Regions from separate parts of the Agarivorans sp. Alg241-V36 genome, predicted to be linked through region 1. Evidence: predicted binding sites of a transcription regulator. Region 1 holds the regulator's gene; the other holds the start of a gene.

What was found. The regulator ArgR, encoded in region 1, controls arginine synthesis, uptake and breakdown. The targets are predictions, from matches to a motif close to ANTGAATANNTATTCANT.
Region 2: G6R11_RS02600 (OadG family protein) is a predicted target of ArgR. The motif match lies at 2,489-2,506, and genes of this name have one in related genera.

The regions. Positions count from the first base shown of each region.
Region 1 covers NZ_UNRE01000010.1:116,555-125,534, forward strand. Annotated here, with positions in the region: gene G6R11_RS19875 (P-II family nitrogen regulator) at 187-525, shown strand; gene G6R11_RS19880 (ammonium transporter) at 571-1,842, shown strand; gene G6R11_RS19885 (Fe(3+) ABC transporter substrate-binding protein) at 1,977-3,011, shown strand; gene G6R11_RS19890 (iron ABC transporter permease) at 3,114-4,796, shown strand; gene G6R11_RS19895 (ABC transporter ATP-binding protein) at 4,804-5,862, shown strand; gene argR (transcriptional regulator ArgR) at 5,886-6,353, opposite strand; gene G6R11_RS19905 (transporter substrate-binding domain-containing protein) at 6,543-7,250, shown strand; gene mdh (malate dehydrogenase) at 7,432-8,361, shown strand; gene G6R11_RS19915 (tetratricopeptide repeat protein) at 8,601-8,980, shown strand, end outside.
Region 2 covers NZ_UNRE01000001.1:534,695-543,674, reverse strand. Annotated here, with positions in the region: gene G6R11_RS02610 (sodium ion-translocating decarboxylase subunit beta) at 1-362, opposite strand, end outside; gene oadA (sodium-extruding oxaloacetate decarboxylase subunit alpha) at 375-2,156, opposite strand; gene G6R11_RS02600 (OadG family protein) at 2,177-2,419, opposite strand; tRNA gene G6R11_RS02595 (tRNA-Arg) at 2,771-2,847, opposite strand; tRNA gene G6R11_RS02590 (tRNA-Arg) at 2,907-2,983, opposite strand; tRNA gene G6R11_RS02585 (tRNA-Ser) at 2,995-3,087, opposite strand; tRNA gene G6R11_RS02580 (tRNA-Arg) at 3,133-3,209, opposite strand; tRNA gene G6R11_RS02575 (tRNA-Arg) at 3,259-3,335, opposite strand; tRNA gene G6R11_RS02570 (tRNA-Arg) at 3,389-3,465, opposite strand; tRNA gene G6R11_RS02565 (tRNA-Arg) at 3,513-3,589, opposite strand; tRNA gene G6R11_RS02560 (tRNA-Ser) at 3,601-3,693, opposite strand; gene csrA (carbon storage regulator CsrA) at 3,935-4,114, opposite strand; gene G6R11_RS02550 (aspartate kinase) at 4,222-5,436, opposite strand; gene alaS (alanine--tRNA ligase) at 5,475-8,099, opposite strand; gene G6R11_RS02540 (regulatory protein RecX) at 8,242-8,691, opposite strand; gene recA (recombinase RecA) at 8,726-8,980, opposite strand, start outside.

The DNA of each region.
Region 1 (8,980 bases):
TAATAATATGTGAACCATATTGGAGCGTTGTTAAAAAATTAAGCACCATATTGGTGCGATGATTTTTGTTGTACTTGATGCTTTGTTGTCTAAGCTATTGTTTTTTATCTTCTAATTGGTTTTGGCACAAGCCTTGTATTTTGTTATTCGAGAAAAGTTAATCGATGACTCTTTGGAGGAGCTCAAATGAAACTAATTAGCGCGATAATCAAGCCATTCAAATTGGATGACGTGCGTGAAGCCATCGCCGAAGTTGGCGTAGATGGTTTAACCGTATCTGAAGTTAAAGGCTTTGGTCGTCAAAAAGGTCACACCGAATTATATCGTGGTGCCGAGTACCAAGTTGACTTTTTACCTAAGGTAAAACTGGAAATTGCTACTAGCTCAGAAAATCTAGATCGCATTATTGAAGCGATTTCTAGTGCAGCTTACACCGGCAAAATTGGTGACGGTAAGATTTTTGTATACGACTTAAGCAACGTAGTACGTATTCGTACTGGCGAAATGGATGCAGAGGCTATCTAAGGGCAACCTTAGCAAGCTTATAACAGGGATTACGGGGAAGTAATTATGGAAAACGAAATTTATCAACTGCAATATGCTATCGACACCTTCTACTTTTTGGTGTGTGGCGCATTAGTAATGTGGATGGCCGCTGGTTTCTCTATGCTAGAAGCTGGTTTAGTTCGCGCTAAAAACACCACAGAAATTCTTACTAAGAACATCGCACTTTATTCTATCGCTTGTATCATGTACTTAATATGTGGTTACTCAATCATGTATGACGGCGGTATCTTCTTATCAGGCATCGAAGCCTTTGACCTAGGTGGCGTATTAGCTTCTAAAGCTGAAGAAGGCTTTGAAGGCGGCAGCGTATACTCAGGTGCTTCTGACTTCTTCTTCCAAGTAGTATTCGTTGCAACTGCAATGTCTATTGTTTCGGGTGCAGTTGCTGAGCGTATGAAGCTTTGGGCATTCTTAATCTTCGCTGTAGTGCTAACTGGTTTCATCTACCCTCTAGAAGGTAGCTGGACTTGGGGCGGTGCAGACGTATTCGGTCTATACAACCTAGGCGACCTTGGTTTCTCTGACTTCGCGGGTTCAGGTATTGTTCACTTAGCTGGTGCCGCTGCTGCATTAGCCGGTGTACTTCTACTAGGTGCACGTAAAGGTAAATACGGTAAAAACGGTTCTGTTAACCCAATTCCTGGTTCTAACATGCCGCTAGCTACTGTAGGTACATTCATCTTATGGATGGGTTGGTTTGGCTTCAACGGCGGTTCTGTATTGAAACTTGCTGATGCTTCAAACGCTCACTCTGTAGCAATGGTATTCCTAAACACTAACGCTGCAGCTGCAGCTGGTGCAATCGCTGCACTACTAGTGTGTAAGCTAACTTGGGGTAAAGCAGACCTAACAATGTTACTAAACGGCGCATTAGCTGGCCTAGTAGCGATTACTGCTGAACCTTCTACTCCTACTGCGCTTCAAGCCACTCTGTTTGGTGCTGTAGCTGGCGTATTGGTTGTAGCGTCTATCGTATTCTTCGACAAGATTAAGATTGATGATCCAGTAGGTGCTATCTCAGTTCACGGCGTAGTTGGTTTGTTCGGTCTATTGATTGTTCCACTAACTAACGATGGTTCAAGCTTCTCTGGCCAAATCATCGGTGCACTAACTATCTTTGCATGGGTATTCGTAGCAAGCTTCATCGTATGGAGCATCCTAAAAGCTGTAATGGGTATCCGAGTTTCTGAAGAAGAAGAAATGAACGGTATGGACATTGCTGACTGTGGTATCGATGCATACCCAGAGTTCGTAACAGTTAAGTCTTCTAGCTAAGATTAAAAAGTAATAAAAAAGGCCCGCTAAGCGGGCCTTTTTTTGTTTTAAAACATAGTCAAAGATGTGATCCCATGTTAATCTAAAGTCAAATGATAACGATTTGCGTTTAACATATATTGAAGGACTCATTTGTGAATAAATCAGTATTCTCTTCATTAGTGGCCGTGTTGGCTTCACTAGTGGTAGCCACGCCAGCCTTAGCTGCAGAAGAAGTAAACTTATACTCTTACCGCCAACAAAGCTTGTTACAACCATTAACCGATGCGTTTACCGAAGAAACCGGCATTAAAGTGAATGTTGTGCACGCTGCTAAAGGTTTAGCTGAAAAGATTAAAGCGGCTGGTGAAAACAATCCTGCTGATTTGGTACTAACCGTTGATATTGGCCGCTTGGAAGAAGTGCGCGCTGCCGGTTTATTTGAAGCGGTAAACTCTCCAGTTATTGATGAAGTAGTGCCAGCTCATCTACGTCATCCTGATAACTTATGGTTTGCCCTTACTACACGTGCACGTGTGGTTTACGCACATAAAGATCGGGTGAAAGAAGGCGAGCTTAACTCGCTGAAAGATTTAGCCGACCCTAAATGGCAAGGTCGTATTTGTACCCGCTCTGGTAAGCACGTTTACAACATTGGTTTAATTGCTTCGGTAATCGCAGAAGATGGCGAAGTAGCTGCAGAAACTTGGTTAAAGGGCTTAAAAGCTAACTTAGCGCGTAAACCTCAAGGTAACGACCGTGCTCAAGCAAAAGCGATTTTCGAAGGCCAATGTGACTTAGCAATTGCTAACCGTTACTACATGGGCAAAATGTTCTACAACACCAAGAGCCCAGAACAACAAGAGTGGGCAGAGCAAATCCGTGTTTTATACCTAGATCAAGACATTGGTGGCCGTGGTCAGCACATTAACATTTCTGGTGCTGGTTTATTGAAAACAGCTAAAAACAAAGACAACGCGATTAAGTTGTTAGAGTTCTTAGTTGGTGAAAAAGCCCAAGGTTTATACGCCACTGCTAACTACGAAGAGCCAGTTCGCAGCGGTATTAAAACTGACGAGTTTATTGAAAGCCTAGGCGATTTCAAAGCCGACCGTATTTCATTACAAGAAGTGGCCGATCAACGCGCAGCTGCAGCACGCTTAGTTGACCGTGTTGGCTATGACATGTAAAGGTTGTTAAACTTGCTATTCTATTAGCAAGCATTAATAAAGCTGGCCTTAGGTCAGCTTTATTCGTTTTCGGCTCTGTGCCGTTTTTTTTGTTTGGAAGCTATGAGCACTACCGCCAATTCTACTTCGCCTTTTTCGCTAGCTCGTTTACGCTTTGACCCTTGGGTATGGCTTGCCTTAGCCATTGCTGCCTTAGCCATTATACCTATTGCTACGATTTTGATGCTCTCATGGGCCGACAATCAAGAGATCTGGCAGCACTTACTGGATACGGTATTTTGGATTTACGTAAAAAACACTTTGTTACTGTGTTTAGGCGTCGCTGTGTTTACCAGTTTAATGGGCACAGGTGCTGCTTGGCTAGTCACGCGTTTTAACTTCCCGCTTAAGTCAGTGTTGGTATGGGCGCTGTTGTTACCCTTAGCTGTGCCAAGTTACATCCTCGCTTTTGTTATTACCGATCAGCTCGAGTACGCAGGTTTTGTGCAAAAGACCTTACGAACTTTGTTTGGTTGGCAAACTGCACGCGATTATTGGTTTCCGGAAATTCGCTCGATACAAGGTGCCATTGCGGTATTGAGTTTAGTGCTATATCCCTATGTTTATTTGTTGGCGAGAGCCGCCTTTGTAGAACAAGCTGCACAGCTTTTTGAAATGAGCCGCTGTTTAGGTAAAAGCCAAACCCAGAGCTTTTTTAAAGTGGCATTGCCGTTAGCGCGTCCCGCCATAGTGGTAGGGGTAACCTTAGCGCTTATGGAAACCATTAACGAATATGGCACGGTAGAGTTTTTTGCGGTGCCCACGCTTACCGCAGGCATTTTTGATGTGTGGCTAAATATGAGCAGCCTCTCGGCGGCCGCTCAAATAGCCTTAATGCTGGTGAGCTTTTCTATCTTGCTGCTTGGTTTAGAGCGTTACAGTCGCAATGCCGGTAAGTTTTATAAGCTAACCGGTCAATCTCCAGCCATGTTTGCAGAACCGCTCTCGGGCTTTAAAGCGTGGTTGGCAACGGCTTTATGTTTATTGCCGATTAGCCTTGGCTTTATTCTGCCGATTACCGTATTAACTAATTATGCATTACGCAACTTAGACCAAGGTTTAGACCAATACTTAAACAGCGCTTGGAACAGCTTTTCTCTAGCCATTATGGCCGCGTTGCTAACCACTATTTTAGGCTTATTGCTAGCTTATGGGGTTCGCTTATCAAAAAGCAACAAAATGCGCAGTATCGCCGAGGCAGCTACTTTGGGTTATGCCATTCCAGGCGCGGTGCTAGCGGTTGGTATTTTGTATCCACTTGGGGTGTTTGATAATACCGTTGATAGGCTGATGAAAGCTTGGTTTGATTATCCTACTGGCTTATTGCTCACCGGAACTGGTGGCGCCTTGGTATTAGCCTATTCGTTACGCTTTATCGCCTTAAGCTATCGTACGCTCGATGCAAGCCTTACAAAAATCACCCCAGAAATGGATGATGCTTCACGTATTCTTGGCAGCCGCTCGGGGAAAACCCTTTGGCGTATTCATTTGCCTTTAATTCGGCCAAGCGTGCTTACCGCAATGTTATTGGTATTTGTTGATACCATGAAAGAGCTGCCAATTACCTTGATTCTAAGGCCATTTAATTTTGATACCTTATCAACCCAAGTTTGGGATTTAGCCTCTTTAGAACAGCTTGAGCAAAGCGCTTTGGCTGCATTAACTATATTACTGGCGGGCATTATCCCGGTTATTATTATGAGTCGAAATATCGGTTCTTCTGAACGTCGCCCACAAGGACAATAAACCTGCAATGAGTATTGTTTTACGCAAAGTTAATCATTTTTACGGCGAACAACAGGCATTAAAAGATGTCAGCATTGAAGTGAGTGATAATCAAATTGTGGCACTGCTGGGCCCATCGGGTTGCGGTAAAACCACACTATTACGCCTCATCGCTGGATTGGAGCGACTGCAAAGTGGTGAGCTGTATTTGCAAGACAGTTTGGTTGCTGCGCCCCAGCAAGCGATTCACTTAGCGCCGGAGCAACGCGCTATTGGCATGATGTTCCAAGACTATGCCTTGTTCCCCCATATGAGTGTGCGTAAAAATATTGAGTATGGTTTACGTAAACAACAAGATCTCGCTACGCGACGTGGTTGGATAGAAGAAAGCTTAGACAACATGGGCATGCAAGGCTTATTAGAGCGCTTTCCTCACACCTTATCGGGCGGCCAGCAGCAACGTGTAGCATTGCTTCGTGCTTTAGCGCCAGAGCCGAGCACTTTGCTACTCGATGAACCTTTCTCCGCACTTGATGAGCATCTTCGCCAGCAAGTGCGGGAAGAAACTCTTGATGTGCTTAAGAAAACCAATACTCCTGCGGTCATGGTGACGCATGATCCACTAGAAGCAATGTTTATTGCCGACAAAATCGTGGTGATGGAAAAGGGTGAAATTGTGCAAAATGCCAGTCCTCAAGAAATTTACAATAATCCTAAGAACGCTTTTGTTGCCGCTCTATTTGGACCAAGTAATCGTTTCGAAACGGATGTTGAAGACAATAAAGTTCACACACCCTTAGGGCAATTCACAGCGAATGGTGTGGATGTTCAGCAAAGGGCTGAGATCATTGTGCGCGCTAAAGACATCGTTGTGCATCAGCTAGAAAACAGCGATCAAATCGAAGCAACGGTGATATCGGTGCACGCTATGGGCAATGAAACTCACTTTAGATTACAACTAAACAGCATGCCTGAGCGGGTTATTCATGCGCGAATGCGCGATCATTGGCAGGCGAGTGCTGGCACCAAAGTATGGTTGTCGGTGAATGGAGATGCTGCATTTGTCTTCCCTAAAGCCTCGCTTTAGGGAAGCATAAAGGTAGGGCTTAGTTAGCCTACTTCAAAGAGTTCTTTCACTGATTGGAAGACATCGGCGATATCTACTTGGCGAGTAGGGGTGATGAAGATGGTGTCATCGCCTGCAATGGTGCCAAGAATACCTTCTGCTTTACCTAAAGAGTCTAACAAACGCGCTATCAGTTGAGCGGCGCCTGGGCTGGTGTGGATTACGATGAGTGCGTCATTGAAATCCATTTCTAATACCAAGATCTTTAGTTGGCTAGAAACGGTTGGAACCCCTAATTCAGCAGGTAAGCAGTAAACCATTTCCATTTTTGCATTGCGGGTACGCACTGCACCAAACTTACTTAGCATGCGTGACACTTTCGATTGATTAATGTTTTCGAAACCTTGCTCTTGCAGGGCGGTCACTATTTCGGCTTGTGAGCCAAATCGTTCTTCTTTTAACAGTGATTTAAAGGCTTTTATTAACTGTTCTTGTTTATCGCTATATTTCATCGGTGGTCCGAGCTTATAAATCCGTCGCCATTGTCGCCAACTTTTTACTCTAATTCAACTTTATTCTAGTTTTATGCATATAAATGCATACTTCGACACAGAATTATTATTGCATTTAATAACAATTAGTTGTGAGCTTTTGCTAAGCTGAATTATGATAGCCCCATCCGACTCGATGAGTAGTTGATTATGTGGATTAAACTTTTCATTCTTCTTCCCGTTTTAATCTTTGGCTCAGCCTTTGCTGATGAAAAGCCTTTGCGAATTGTAACCGAAGCCTCTTATCCGCCGTTCGAAGCCTTTGATGAGCAAAAGCAGCTGGTTGGTTTTGACATTGAGTTAGCCAAAGCGATATGCCTGCAGATAAATAGAGAGTGCGAGTTTTATCATCAACCCTTTGATAGCCTGCTCACTAGCGTGGCGGCAGGGCATTACAACTTAGCCATTTCTGCCCTAGATATCACTGAGCAGCGTAAACAGTTGGTTAATTTTAGTGATGCTTATTTTGATAACATGGCGGTGTATATTACTGGCTCGAAGCAAGAGATCGCCGATAGCGCTGTAGTGGCGGTACAAAGCGGTTCTAGCTTTATGCGCTTTTTGCGTGAACAACGACCCGATATCTTGTCGATTGCCTATCCAAGTTACCAGTTAGCCTTAAACGATTTAGAGCAAAGTAAAATAGATGCGGTGTTTTTGGATGCTGCGGCTGCTCACTATTGGTTGGCCAATCACCCCAACTTTGTTACGCAAGCTGATAAAAGCTATCCTGCCAGTGGTTTAGGAATGGCTGTTTCCAAGCAAGACGAAGACCTGCTGAGTCAAATCAACCATGCGCTTAAAGTGTTAAAAAGTAATGGTACTTACCAAACAATATATCAGTCCTTTTTTAACTGACAAACACTGTTAGACCAAGGTCTTAAGCCATATTATTAAAGTGTGATTGAGGCAGCCTTTTTCTGTTTTAAACTTGCTTTAAAAATGTTGCTAAATTGTATTTCGAGGCGGATTCCGTTATCTTGTCAGCTGTCTTTATAGACATCCCCTCTACAACTACAAAAAAGCATGGAGAAGTTTGATGAAAGTTGCCGTATTAGGTGCTGCAGGCGGAATTGGCCAAGCCCTTTCATTACTATTAAAAACCCAGTTACCCGCTGGTTCTGAACTTTCGCTTTACGACATCGCTCCAGTAACACCAGGTGTTGCTGTAGATTTGAGCCACATCCCTACACAAGTGGCCATTAAAGGATTTGCGGGCGAAGACCCTAGCCCGGCCCTAGAAGGTGCCGACATTGTTCTTATTTCTGCTGGTGTGGCGCGTAAGCCAGGTATGGATCGTTCAGATCTGTTCAACATCAATGCAGGTATCGTTAAAAACCTTATCGAAAAAGTTGCTGTTACTTGCCCTAAAGCCTGTATCGGCATTATCACTAACCCAGTAAATACCACTGTGCCAATTGCTGCAGAAGTATTGAAAAACGCTGGCGTATACGATCCTGCTAAACTGTTTGGTGTTACTACGCTTGACGTAATTCGCTCTGAAACCTTTATAGCTGAAGCAAAAGGTTTAAACCCAGCTGACATTAACTTAAACGTTATTGGTGGCCACAGTGGCGTAACTATTTTGCCATTGTTATCACAGCTAGACGGTATTTCATTCACCGACGAAGAGATTGCAGCTATGACCACGCGCATTCAAAACGCCGGTACTGAAGTTGTTGAAGCCAAAGCTGGTGGCGGTAGCGCTACGCTTTCTATGGGTCAAGCAGCAGCGCGCTTCTGTTTATCTCTAGTGAAAGCGGCTCAAGGCGAAGACGTGATTGAATGTGCCTACGTTGATGGCGGCAGCGAACATGCTAAGTTCTTTGCTCAACCAGTGCGTTTAGGTCCTCAAGGTGTTGCTGAAATCCTACCTTACGGTGAGATTAGCGCATTTGAAAAAGGTGCCATTGACGGCATGTTAGACACCTTACACGGTGACATCGATAAAGGTGTAGAATTTGTTTAATCACATATTCTAAATCTTAGTAAGGAGTGCAAGGCACTCCTTTTTTGTGTCTGCTTGTCGCTGCAACGCTGTTTGTCGTAAACGTAACTCTTACCTTAGCTACAATAAATTGAATACTAAGCATCGTAATGTCGCTATTTTCTTACAACTATGAACCGCTTAGTTCTAGCCTGGTAAATGTGGCTTTAGTTTTTTAGCGAAGTGCCGATAGCTTTAGTGTTAAGACGATAGGAACGGCTATGAATAAGCAGATAATTTCACTACTTCTTGCTGCAGGGATCAGTTCAGCAGCTTTTGCAGAATCTATTGACGCCTTGTCAGTGGATGATGAGTTAGATGCGCCTGCTGAGCAAGCCGAGCCCGTAGCCATAGACCCAACAGAATATACCAGTCCCTCAGATATTGAAGCGGTTCAGCTCTACAGACAAGACGAGCTCATTACTTGGATCAACAACAATCAACACCTTGCTCGGGTGAAAGCAGACGATTGTCAGTTGGTCGAAGATATTGAGGCGCGCGCGGAAAAAGTGGCGATCCCTGCCTACCAATTTTTATGGGGGGATATGCTGGCATGGGGAGTGTGTATAGACTCCAACCCAGAGCTTGGCGTTATGTATAT
Region 2 (8,980 bases), on a different contig from region 1:
CCAAATAGCGTCGCAAAAATACCAAACTGAGCCGCAGCACCTAGCAGTAACATTCTTGGGTTTGCGATAAGCGCACCAAAGTCTGTTAACGCGCCAACACCCATAAAAATCAGCAGTGGGAAAACACCGGTTTCAATTCCTACATGGTAAACGTAGTAAAGCAAACCGCCTTCATCGTTAAACCCAGCATTCGGAATATTGGCCAGCACCGCACCAAAACCAATCGGTAGCAGCAATAAAGGCTCAAATTTACGCACAATGGCCAAATACAATAGCAGTAAACCTACTGCCATCATCACTAATTGTGCAGGTTCGAAGTTAGCTAGGCCGGTTTCCGACCATAGCTTAGTAATTCCTTCCACGTTCTCGCTCCCTTATGCGATGCTAAGTAGGACTTCGCCCACTGCAACCGCATCACCTTCTCTAACTAATACCTCGTCAACAACCCCGGTTTTAGCGGAACGGATTTCGGTTTCCATTTTCATTGCTTCCATAATCAGCAATACATCGCCTTCTTGCACATTAGCACCAGGCTTAGCGAGAACTTTAAAGATGTTACCCGCTAAAGGCGCTGGTAAGGCTTCACCTTTACCACTGGTAGCAGGTGCTGCTGGGGCGGCTGCGGCTGGCGCTGAACTAGCTACTGGCGCTACGCCATCAATAGAGCCTTCAGGACCAACATCTACGGTGTATAACTGACCGTCTACACGTACTGAGTAGGTTTCTACTGCGCCAGCTTTAGCAGGAGCTGCAACTTTAACGTCGTCAGCGCTTGGTACCGGTTCAAATGCATCTGGGTTGCCACGGTTCTCTAAGAACTTAAGGCCAATTTGTGGGAACAATGCGTACGTTAAAGCGTCATCAATTTTGTCTTCAGCTAAAGCAAAACCTTTTTCTTTGGCTAGTTGCTCTACTTCAGTTTCAAGGCGCTCCATCTCCGCTTGCAGTAAATCTGCAGGGCGACAGGTAATTGCTTCTGATCCATCAAGAACACGCGCTTGCAATTCTGCATTCAACTCGCCAGGCGCTTTACCATACTGACCACTTAAAATTCCGGCCGTTTCTTTGGTAATAGTTTTGTAGCGCTCGCCAGTTAATACATTGATAACTGCTTGAGTACCCACAATTTGTGAGGTTGGAGTTACCAAAGGAATGTAACCTAGGTCTTTACGTACTTTAGGAATTTCGGCTAGTACTTCATCAATCTTATCGGCTGCGCCCTGCTCTTTAAGCTGGCTTTCCATGTTGGTTAACATGCCGCCCGGAACTTGAGCAATTAAGATGCGCGAATCAACACCTTTTAGGCTGCCTTCAAATTTAGCGTACTTCTTTCGTACTTCACGGAAGTAAGCTGCGATAGATTCTAGTTTGCTAAGGTCTAAGCCAGTTTCGCGCTCAGTGCCCTCTAACATCGCTACAATGGTCTCTGTTGGACTGTGACCATAAGTACAGCTCATTGATGAGATTGCAGTGTCGATGATGTCTACGCCAGCTTCAATCGCTTTAATGTGGGTAGGTAAGCTTAAGCCGGTAGTCGCATGGCAGTGCAATGCAATTTCTACATCAGTTTCGGCTTTAAGACGCTTAATAAGGGTTTCAGCTTCATAAGGCTTTAATAAACCCGACATATCCTTGATGGCGATAGAGTGACAGCCAATGTCTTCCAAACGCTTAGCTAGGTCTACCCAGTTGTCGGTAGTGTGAATTGGGCTGGTAGTATAAGAAATAGTACCTTGAGCGTGTGCGCCGCAATCTAAAGCAGCTTTTACCGCTGTTTGGAAGTTACGCGGGTCGTTCATCGCGTCAAAGATACGGAATACATCCATACCATTTTTAACCGCCCGCTCTACAAAGCGCTCTACTACGTCGTCTGCATAGTGGCGGTAACCAAGTAAATTTTGGCCACGTAATAGCATTTGCTGCTTAGTATTAGGCATTGCCTTCTTAAGTGCGCGTAAACGCTCCCAAGGATCTTCGCCAAGATAACGAATACAAGCATCAAAGGTTGCGCCACCCCAGGTTTCTAGAGACCAATAACCAATTTGGTCGAGTTGCTCAGCAATAGGCAACATATCTTCAAGGCGAAGACGAGTTGCTAATAATGATTGATGCGCGTCGCGCAATACAACATCGGTTAATGCAAGTGGTTTAGACATTGCGTTAAATCCTCTTTTAGTTATTGAGCCTTCCGGTACTGTTGAACAGCAGCTGATATAGCGGCTACTACAGTGGCGTTATTGGCAGGTTGGGGAGTTGGAGACGAGGTTTGTTTTGGTTCCGCTACTTCAGCTAGCGGTGGCGCTAACTTAGCTAAGCCATTTACCGCAACAATAAGTAGCGATAAAAAAGCGAATACGGCGATCATCCCGACCCCCATTAACGTTGCTGCTTCCACTAACAGCTCAGTCAAATCCATCATATTATTAATCCACATCCTTTGAGATTGGCGTAAGAATTACATGCTAAACAACAAAAATCAAACTTGATTTTTGAATAATTATTCAAAACCTTGGTATTGTTAACTTTATTTTGCCAATGACAAAATTCGCAATTATACGCCACATCGCAGCTTACACAGCTTAAACCGCCAAATGATAACATTTAGTTAACAACTGATTTACAGCTGCACGACAGCCAAATTCATTAACTAATCTAGCAGCTAAGCTACCTCAAAAGTAGTAATGGCGATCACAAGAGATATAATTTGAAGATGAATAAGAGGTGAATAGTGATCTAGGGCGTGAAAGAGAATAGATAGAAACAGAGAAAATGGCGCGCGTGGAAGGATTCGAACCTCCGACCGCCTGGTTCGTAGCCAGGTACTCTATCCAGCTGAGCTACACGCGCGTGGGGTATGAAACAAAGCCTAGAAGAGAAAAGACAATGCATCAAATAAAAACAGAAAATGGCGCGCGTGGAAGGATTCGAACCTCCGACCGCCTGGTTCGTAGCCAGGTACTCTATCCAGCTGAGCTACACGCGCGTTGAAATCGATGGCGGTGAGGGAGGGATTCGAACCCTCGATAGGGCTACAAACCCTATACTCCCTTAGCAGGGGAGCGCCTTCGGCCACTCGGCCACCTCACCTCGATTTCCTTCAGCAAGCTCGCCCTAGGGCAAACTTAAGAAGAATGGCGCGCGTGGAAGGATTCGAACCTCCGACCGCCTGGTTCGTAGCCAGGTACTCTATCCAGCTGAGCTACACGCGCGCAGAAAACACTTTGAACACAAAAACGACGAATCGTTCTTTTAAAAATATGGCGCGCGTGGAAGGATTCGAACCTCCGACCGCCTGGTTCGTAGCCAGGTACTCTATCCAGCTGAGCTACACGCGCACAGGTAACACTTCAATAAAAAAAGCTCACATAACTATGAGCTTTTTAAATAATGGCGCGCGTGGAAGGATTCGAACCTCCGACCGCCTGGTTCGTAGCCAGGTACTCTATCCAGCTGAGCTACACGCGCGCAGAAAACACTTTGTAATAAAAACGATAAATCGTTCTTTTAAAATATGGCGCGCGTGGAAGGATTCGAACCTCCGACCGCCTGGTTCGTAGCCAGGTACTCTATCCAGCTGAGCTACACGCGCGTTGAAATCGATGGCGGTGAGGGAGGGATTCGAACCCTCGATAGGGCTACAAACCCTATACTCCCTTAGCAGGGGAGCGCCTTCGGCCACTCGGCCACCTCACCGCGATTTCGGATGCAGATATTACTGCTTCCAAAAATATAGTCAAACCTTTTTTGTTACTTTTCTTTTGTTCGTTCAGCTTTCGAACAGTTGGCTATGTATTTGTTTAGCAACTGACTACAAAGCAAACGTTCTGGCAATTGAGCGGTGGATTTGTGGCCATTGCTCATTGCCAGCAAAAGCCCAAAAAACAAAAGGAAGCCAGAGGCTTCCTAAAGATAAATCTTGGCGATGTAAGCTTACTTAAGCCCCAGCACTTTTCTCTGCTTGAATGCGCATGTAGATTTCTTCACGGTGCACAGATACTTCTTTTGGTGCATTTACGCCGATACGTACTTGGTTACCTTTAACACCTAATACAGTTACGGTTACTTCATCCCCAATCATTAACGTTTCGCCTACACGGCGCGTCAAAATTAGCATTCATTATCTCCTTAAATTCATATTCTTGTTCTTTAGCGACTTATCTAAGCTATTATTTTTCTGCTATTAAGCGTATAGACTAGCTTGTTTAAGTCAAAGAGTCATTATTATTGCTCTAGGTTATATGCACTATGCAAAGCACGTACAGCCAACTCTAAATATTTTTCATCTACTACAACCGATACTTTGATCTCAGAAGTCGAGATAAGTTGCATATTAATGCCCTCGTCCCCTAAGGTTTCAAACATGGTTTTAGCAACGCCAGGGTGATTCATCATCCCCACCCCAACGATAGAAATTTTTGCCAAGGAATCTTTACCTTGAACTTCACGCGCACCTAACTTACTTGAGGTCTCTTCAAGTAACTCTTTGGCACGCTTGTAGTCATTACGATGAACCGTAAAGGTAAAGTCTGCGGTGTTGTCACCCATCGAGTTCTGAATAATCATATCAACATCGATGTTTGCATCGCCAATAGGCGCCAATATTGATGCGGCAACGGAAGGTTTATCAGGTACACCCAGAATAGTTAAACTTGCTTCATCACGATTAAAAGCGATGCCTGATATTACGGGTGACTCCATTTTATTTCCCTCATAACTAATTAAGGTGCCATTACCTTCAGTAAAACTTGATAGAACACGCAACGGCACATTATATTTTCCGGCAAACTCTACAGCGCGGATCTGTAACACTTTTGCGCCTAAACTGGCCATTTCTAGCATTTCTTCAAAAGTAATGCTCTCTAAACGGCGAGCTTTTGGCTCTACTCGCGGGTCAGTGGTGTATACACCATCAACATCTGTATATATCTGACACTCATCAGCTTTAAGCGCAGCTGCAATAGCCACTGCGGTAGTATCTGAACCGCCACGCCCTAAAGTAGTAATGTAGTTGTCTGGGCTCCTGCCTTGGAAACCGGCAATCACTACAACTTTATTCTCTTTTAAGTGCGATTGAATATTATGGTCGTCAATATCAGTAATACGCGCTTTACCGTGTGCTTTATCGGTATGCATGCGGATCTGATCGCCCGTCATCGAAATCGCATCACAGCCTTTCTTCTGCAAAGCAATGCTTAGCAAGGCAATGGTGACTTGCTCACCGGTAGATACCAATACATCTTTTTCACGCTCACTAGCGTTTTCGTCAATCTCTTTAGCTAAACCCAGCAAGCGATTGGTTTCACCAGACATCGCTGAAAGAACAACTACAATATCGTCACCCGCTTCTTTACAGCGAATAACGCGGTCTGCTACGGCTTGAATACGCTCTAAGGTACCCACCGAAGTGCCGCCATACTTTTGAACAATTAGTGCCACTTGCTTTCCTTTTTCTTTAACACTTAATGCATAACTATTTAAAGCTTTTCAACAAGCCACTCTTTCACATCAGCTAGGGCTTTTGGCAAACCGTCAGGGTTAGAACCACCTGCTTGAGCCATGTCAGGACGACCACCGCCTTTACCGCCAACACCTTGGGCAGCGATGTTCACCATCTCACCCGCTTTAACACGACCAGTAAGATCTTTAGTCACACCAGCAACCAAGCTGACTTTACCATCGTTTACTGTGCCGAGCAGAATAACGCCGCTTTCAAGTTTCACTTTTAGCTCATCTACGCTGCTGCGCAGGGCTTTACCTTCTACACCATCTAAGAAGGCAATTAATACTTTCACACCGTTAATGGTTTGTATTTGATCTGCAGCATCATTACTAGCGGCGCTAGCTAACTTAGCTTTTAGCTGAGTGACTTCTTTCTCGAGCATTTTGTTACGATCCACTAGCTGAATCACCTTCTCGCCGATATTGAATTGGTCACCTTTAACTAAATTGGCGGCTTTTTCTGTTTCTTCGGCTAAGCGGTGAATCAAATCGATAGCAAACTGACCAGTTACCGCTTCGATACGGCGAACCCCAGCAGCAATACCTGCTTCGCTGGTGATTTTAAAGAAGCCAATGTCACCGGTGTGATTTACGTGAGTACCACCACATAGCTCGGTTGAGAAATCGCCCATGCTAACTACGCGTACGTCGTCATCATATTTTTCTCCAAACAAAGCCATCGCGCCTGCTTGCTTAGCTTCGTCAAGGTTCATCACTTTAGTCTCAACTGGCAAGTTGCGACGAATTTGTTGGTTTACTAGATGCTCAACCTGGCGCAATGAGCGCATTGATACACCTTCAAAGTGTGAGAAGTCAAAACGTAAACGTGCAGCTTCGACCAAAGAACCTTTTTGGGTAACGTGCTCACCAAGTGTTTGACGCAATGCAGCGTGCAATAAGTGCGTTACAGAGTGGTTTAGTGCGGTGTTCCAGCGACGGCGAGAGTCAACCTTAGCTTGAACCAACTGCTGAACATTTAAATCGCCACCTTGCACATATCCTTTATGTACAAAAGCTTTGCCCACTTTTAGTGTATCTTGAACGACAAAGCTACCGCCCTGATACATAAGCTCACCAGCATCACCAGCTTGACCACCAGATTCTGCATAAAACGGCGTTTGGTCAAGCACAATAATGGCATGGTCGCCACCGGTTAGCACTTGTTGCGCTTCACCATCTTTGTACATTTCAACAATTTTCACATCAGCTTCTAGGTGTTGATAACCCAAGAATTCGGTGGCGCTATCGATAATCAAATTGTCGTTATAATCTGTGCCAAAATTACTGGCTTGCTTAGCCCGCTCACGTTGAGCCTGCATAGCAGCTTCAAATTCAGCTTCATCTACACTTAGCTCTCGCTCACGAGCAATATCCGCGGTCAAATCCGCAGGAAAGCCATAAGTATCATAAAGCTTGAAAACTAAGTCACCAGGAATAACCGAACCATCTAACTCGCTAAGTGCTTCATCCAAAATTAACAAACCACGATCAAGCGTTTTGGCAAACTGCTCTTCTTCTAGCTTAAGCACACGCTCAATAACAGGTAATTGAGTTTGCAACTCTGGGTAGGCTTCTCCCATTTCGGCGATTAGCGCCGGCAGAAGCTTGTAAAAGAACGCATCTGTAGCGCCAAGCTTATTACCATGACGTACTGCACGACGAATAATGCGGCGTAATACATAACCACGGCCTTCATTGGCCGGCATTACGCCATCTGCGATCAAGAAGCCACATGAACGAATATGGTCTGCAATTACCCGCAAGGATTTGTTTTCCAAATCATTGGTGCCAATGATTTTTGCGGCGGCTGCAATCAGGTTTTGGAAAATATCGATTTCGTAGTTAGAGTGCACACCTTGCAAAATTGCTGCGATACGCTCTAAGCCCATACCGGTATCAACTGAAGGGTTTGGTAAGGGATCCATGGTTCCGTCTGCTTGACGGTTGAACTGCATGAAGACTACGTTCCAAATTTCGATGAAACGGTCGCCATCTTCTTCAGGGCTACCTGGAGGACCGCCCCAGATATGCTCGCCATGGTCATAAAAGATTTCAGTACAGGGGCCACAAGGACCGGTGTCACCCATTTGCCAGAAGTTATCAGACTCGAACTTCTTCTCGGGAGACTTGTCGCCGATGCGAATGATGCGCTCTTTAGGCACACCAATTTTATTAGCCCACAAATCAAACGCTTCATCATCGGTTTGGTAAACAGTAACTAAAAGCTTCTCTTTAGGTAACTTAACAACTTCAGTTAAGAACTCCCATGCATAACCAATAGCTTCTTCTTTGAAGTAATCGCCAAAGCTGAAGTTACCTAACATTTCAAAAAAAGTGTGGTGACGCGCCGTGTAACCTACGTTTTCTAAATCATTGTGCTTACCGCCGGCACGTACACAACGTTGTGACGTAGTGGCTCGGCTGTAATTACGCTTATCAATGCCAAGAAATACGTCTTTGAACTGATTCATACCCGCGTTGGTAAATAGTAAGGTAGGATCGTCGTGAGGGACTAATGAACTACTGGCAACTACTTGGTGATTTTTGCTGTTAAAGAAGCTTAAAAATGCATTTCTTACTTCAGCTGAAGTCATCTTCATGAAACTCTTTCCTGGGGGTTTGTTGCAACTCGACATAGCGGCGAAACCTAAAGTTTCGCGTCGATAAGCGCTAAAAAAGGTGAAACCGTTATTAATCGCGACAATATATCACGCAGACCTTTGCAGGCAAAGTGTTCAAGGCTTATTGCTGTTGTAGTTCGCTATACAGGATATTAATCAGTTCAAAATCAAAGCCCCGACGAAACAAATAAGCGGTACATTTTTGCTTTTGCATTCTGTCGCTGGGTATACCTTGCTTAAATTTCTTGGCGAAACAAAGCTCGATGGCTTGGTACCAATCCCAGTCATCCTGTTCCAGTACCTCATTGGCTAAATCGCCACTAATACCCTTAGTTTGTAAGTACTGTTTGATATAGTTTTTTCCGTACCCTTTGCTAATCCGAGCGCGGGTTAAGGATGCTGCATAACTTTTGTCATCTAACCAAGCATTTTGTTGAGCGTATTCGAGGGCATCACTAACTTCTTCATCCTGGTAGCCTTTTTGCCGCAGCTTCTGCACTAGCTGCTGCTGGCTATAAGAGCGTCTTGATAGCAAGTCGATGGTGGTATGTAAGGCGCTACGGTTGGTCATAACAAAAAGGAGCCATTAGGCTCCTTTATCTCGCTTATGCTTCTTGGTCTGCTGGAGCTTCAGCGGCAGGTTCTTGCTCCTCGAGCTCAACCTTGTTTAGAAGGTTGTTACGAATAGTCATCTCAATTTCTTGAGCCACTTCTGGATGTTCTTTTAAGTAGGTAGAAGCATTTGCTTTACCTTGGCCAATTTTGTTGCCTTTATAAGAGAACCAAGCACCGGCTTTATCTACAAGTTTTTCTTTAACACCTAAATCAACTAGTTCACCGTAACGGTTAAAGCCTTCGCC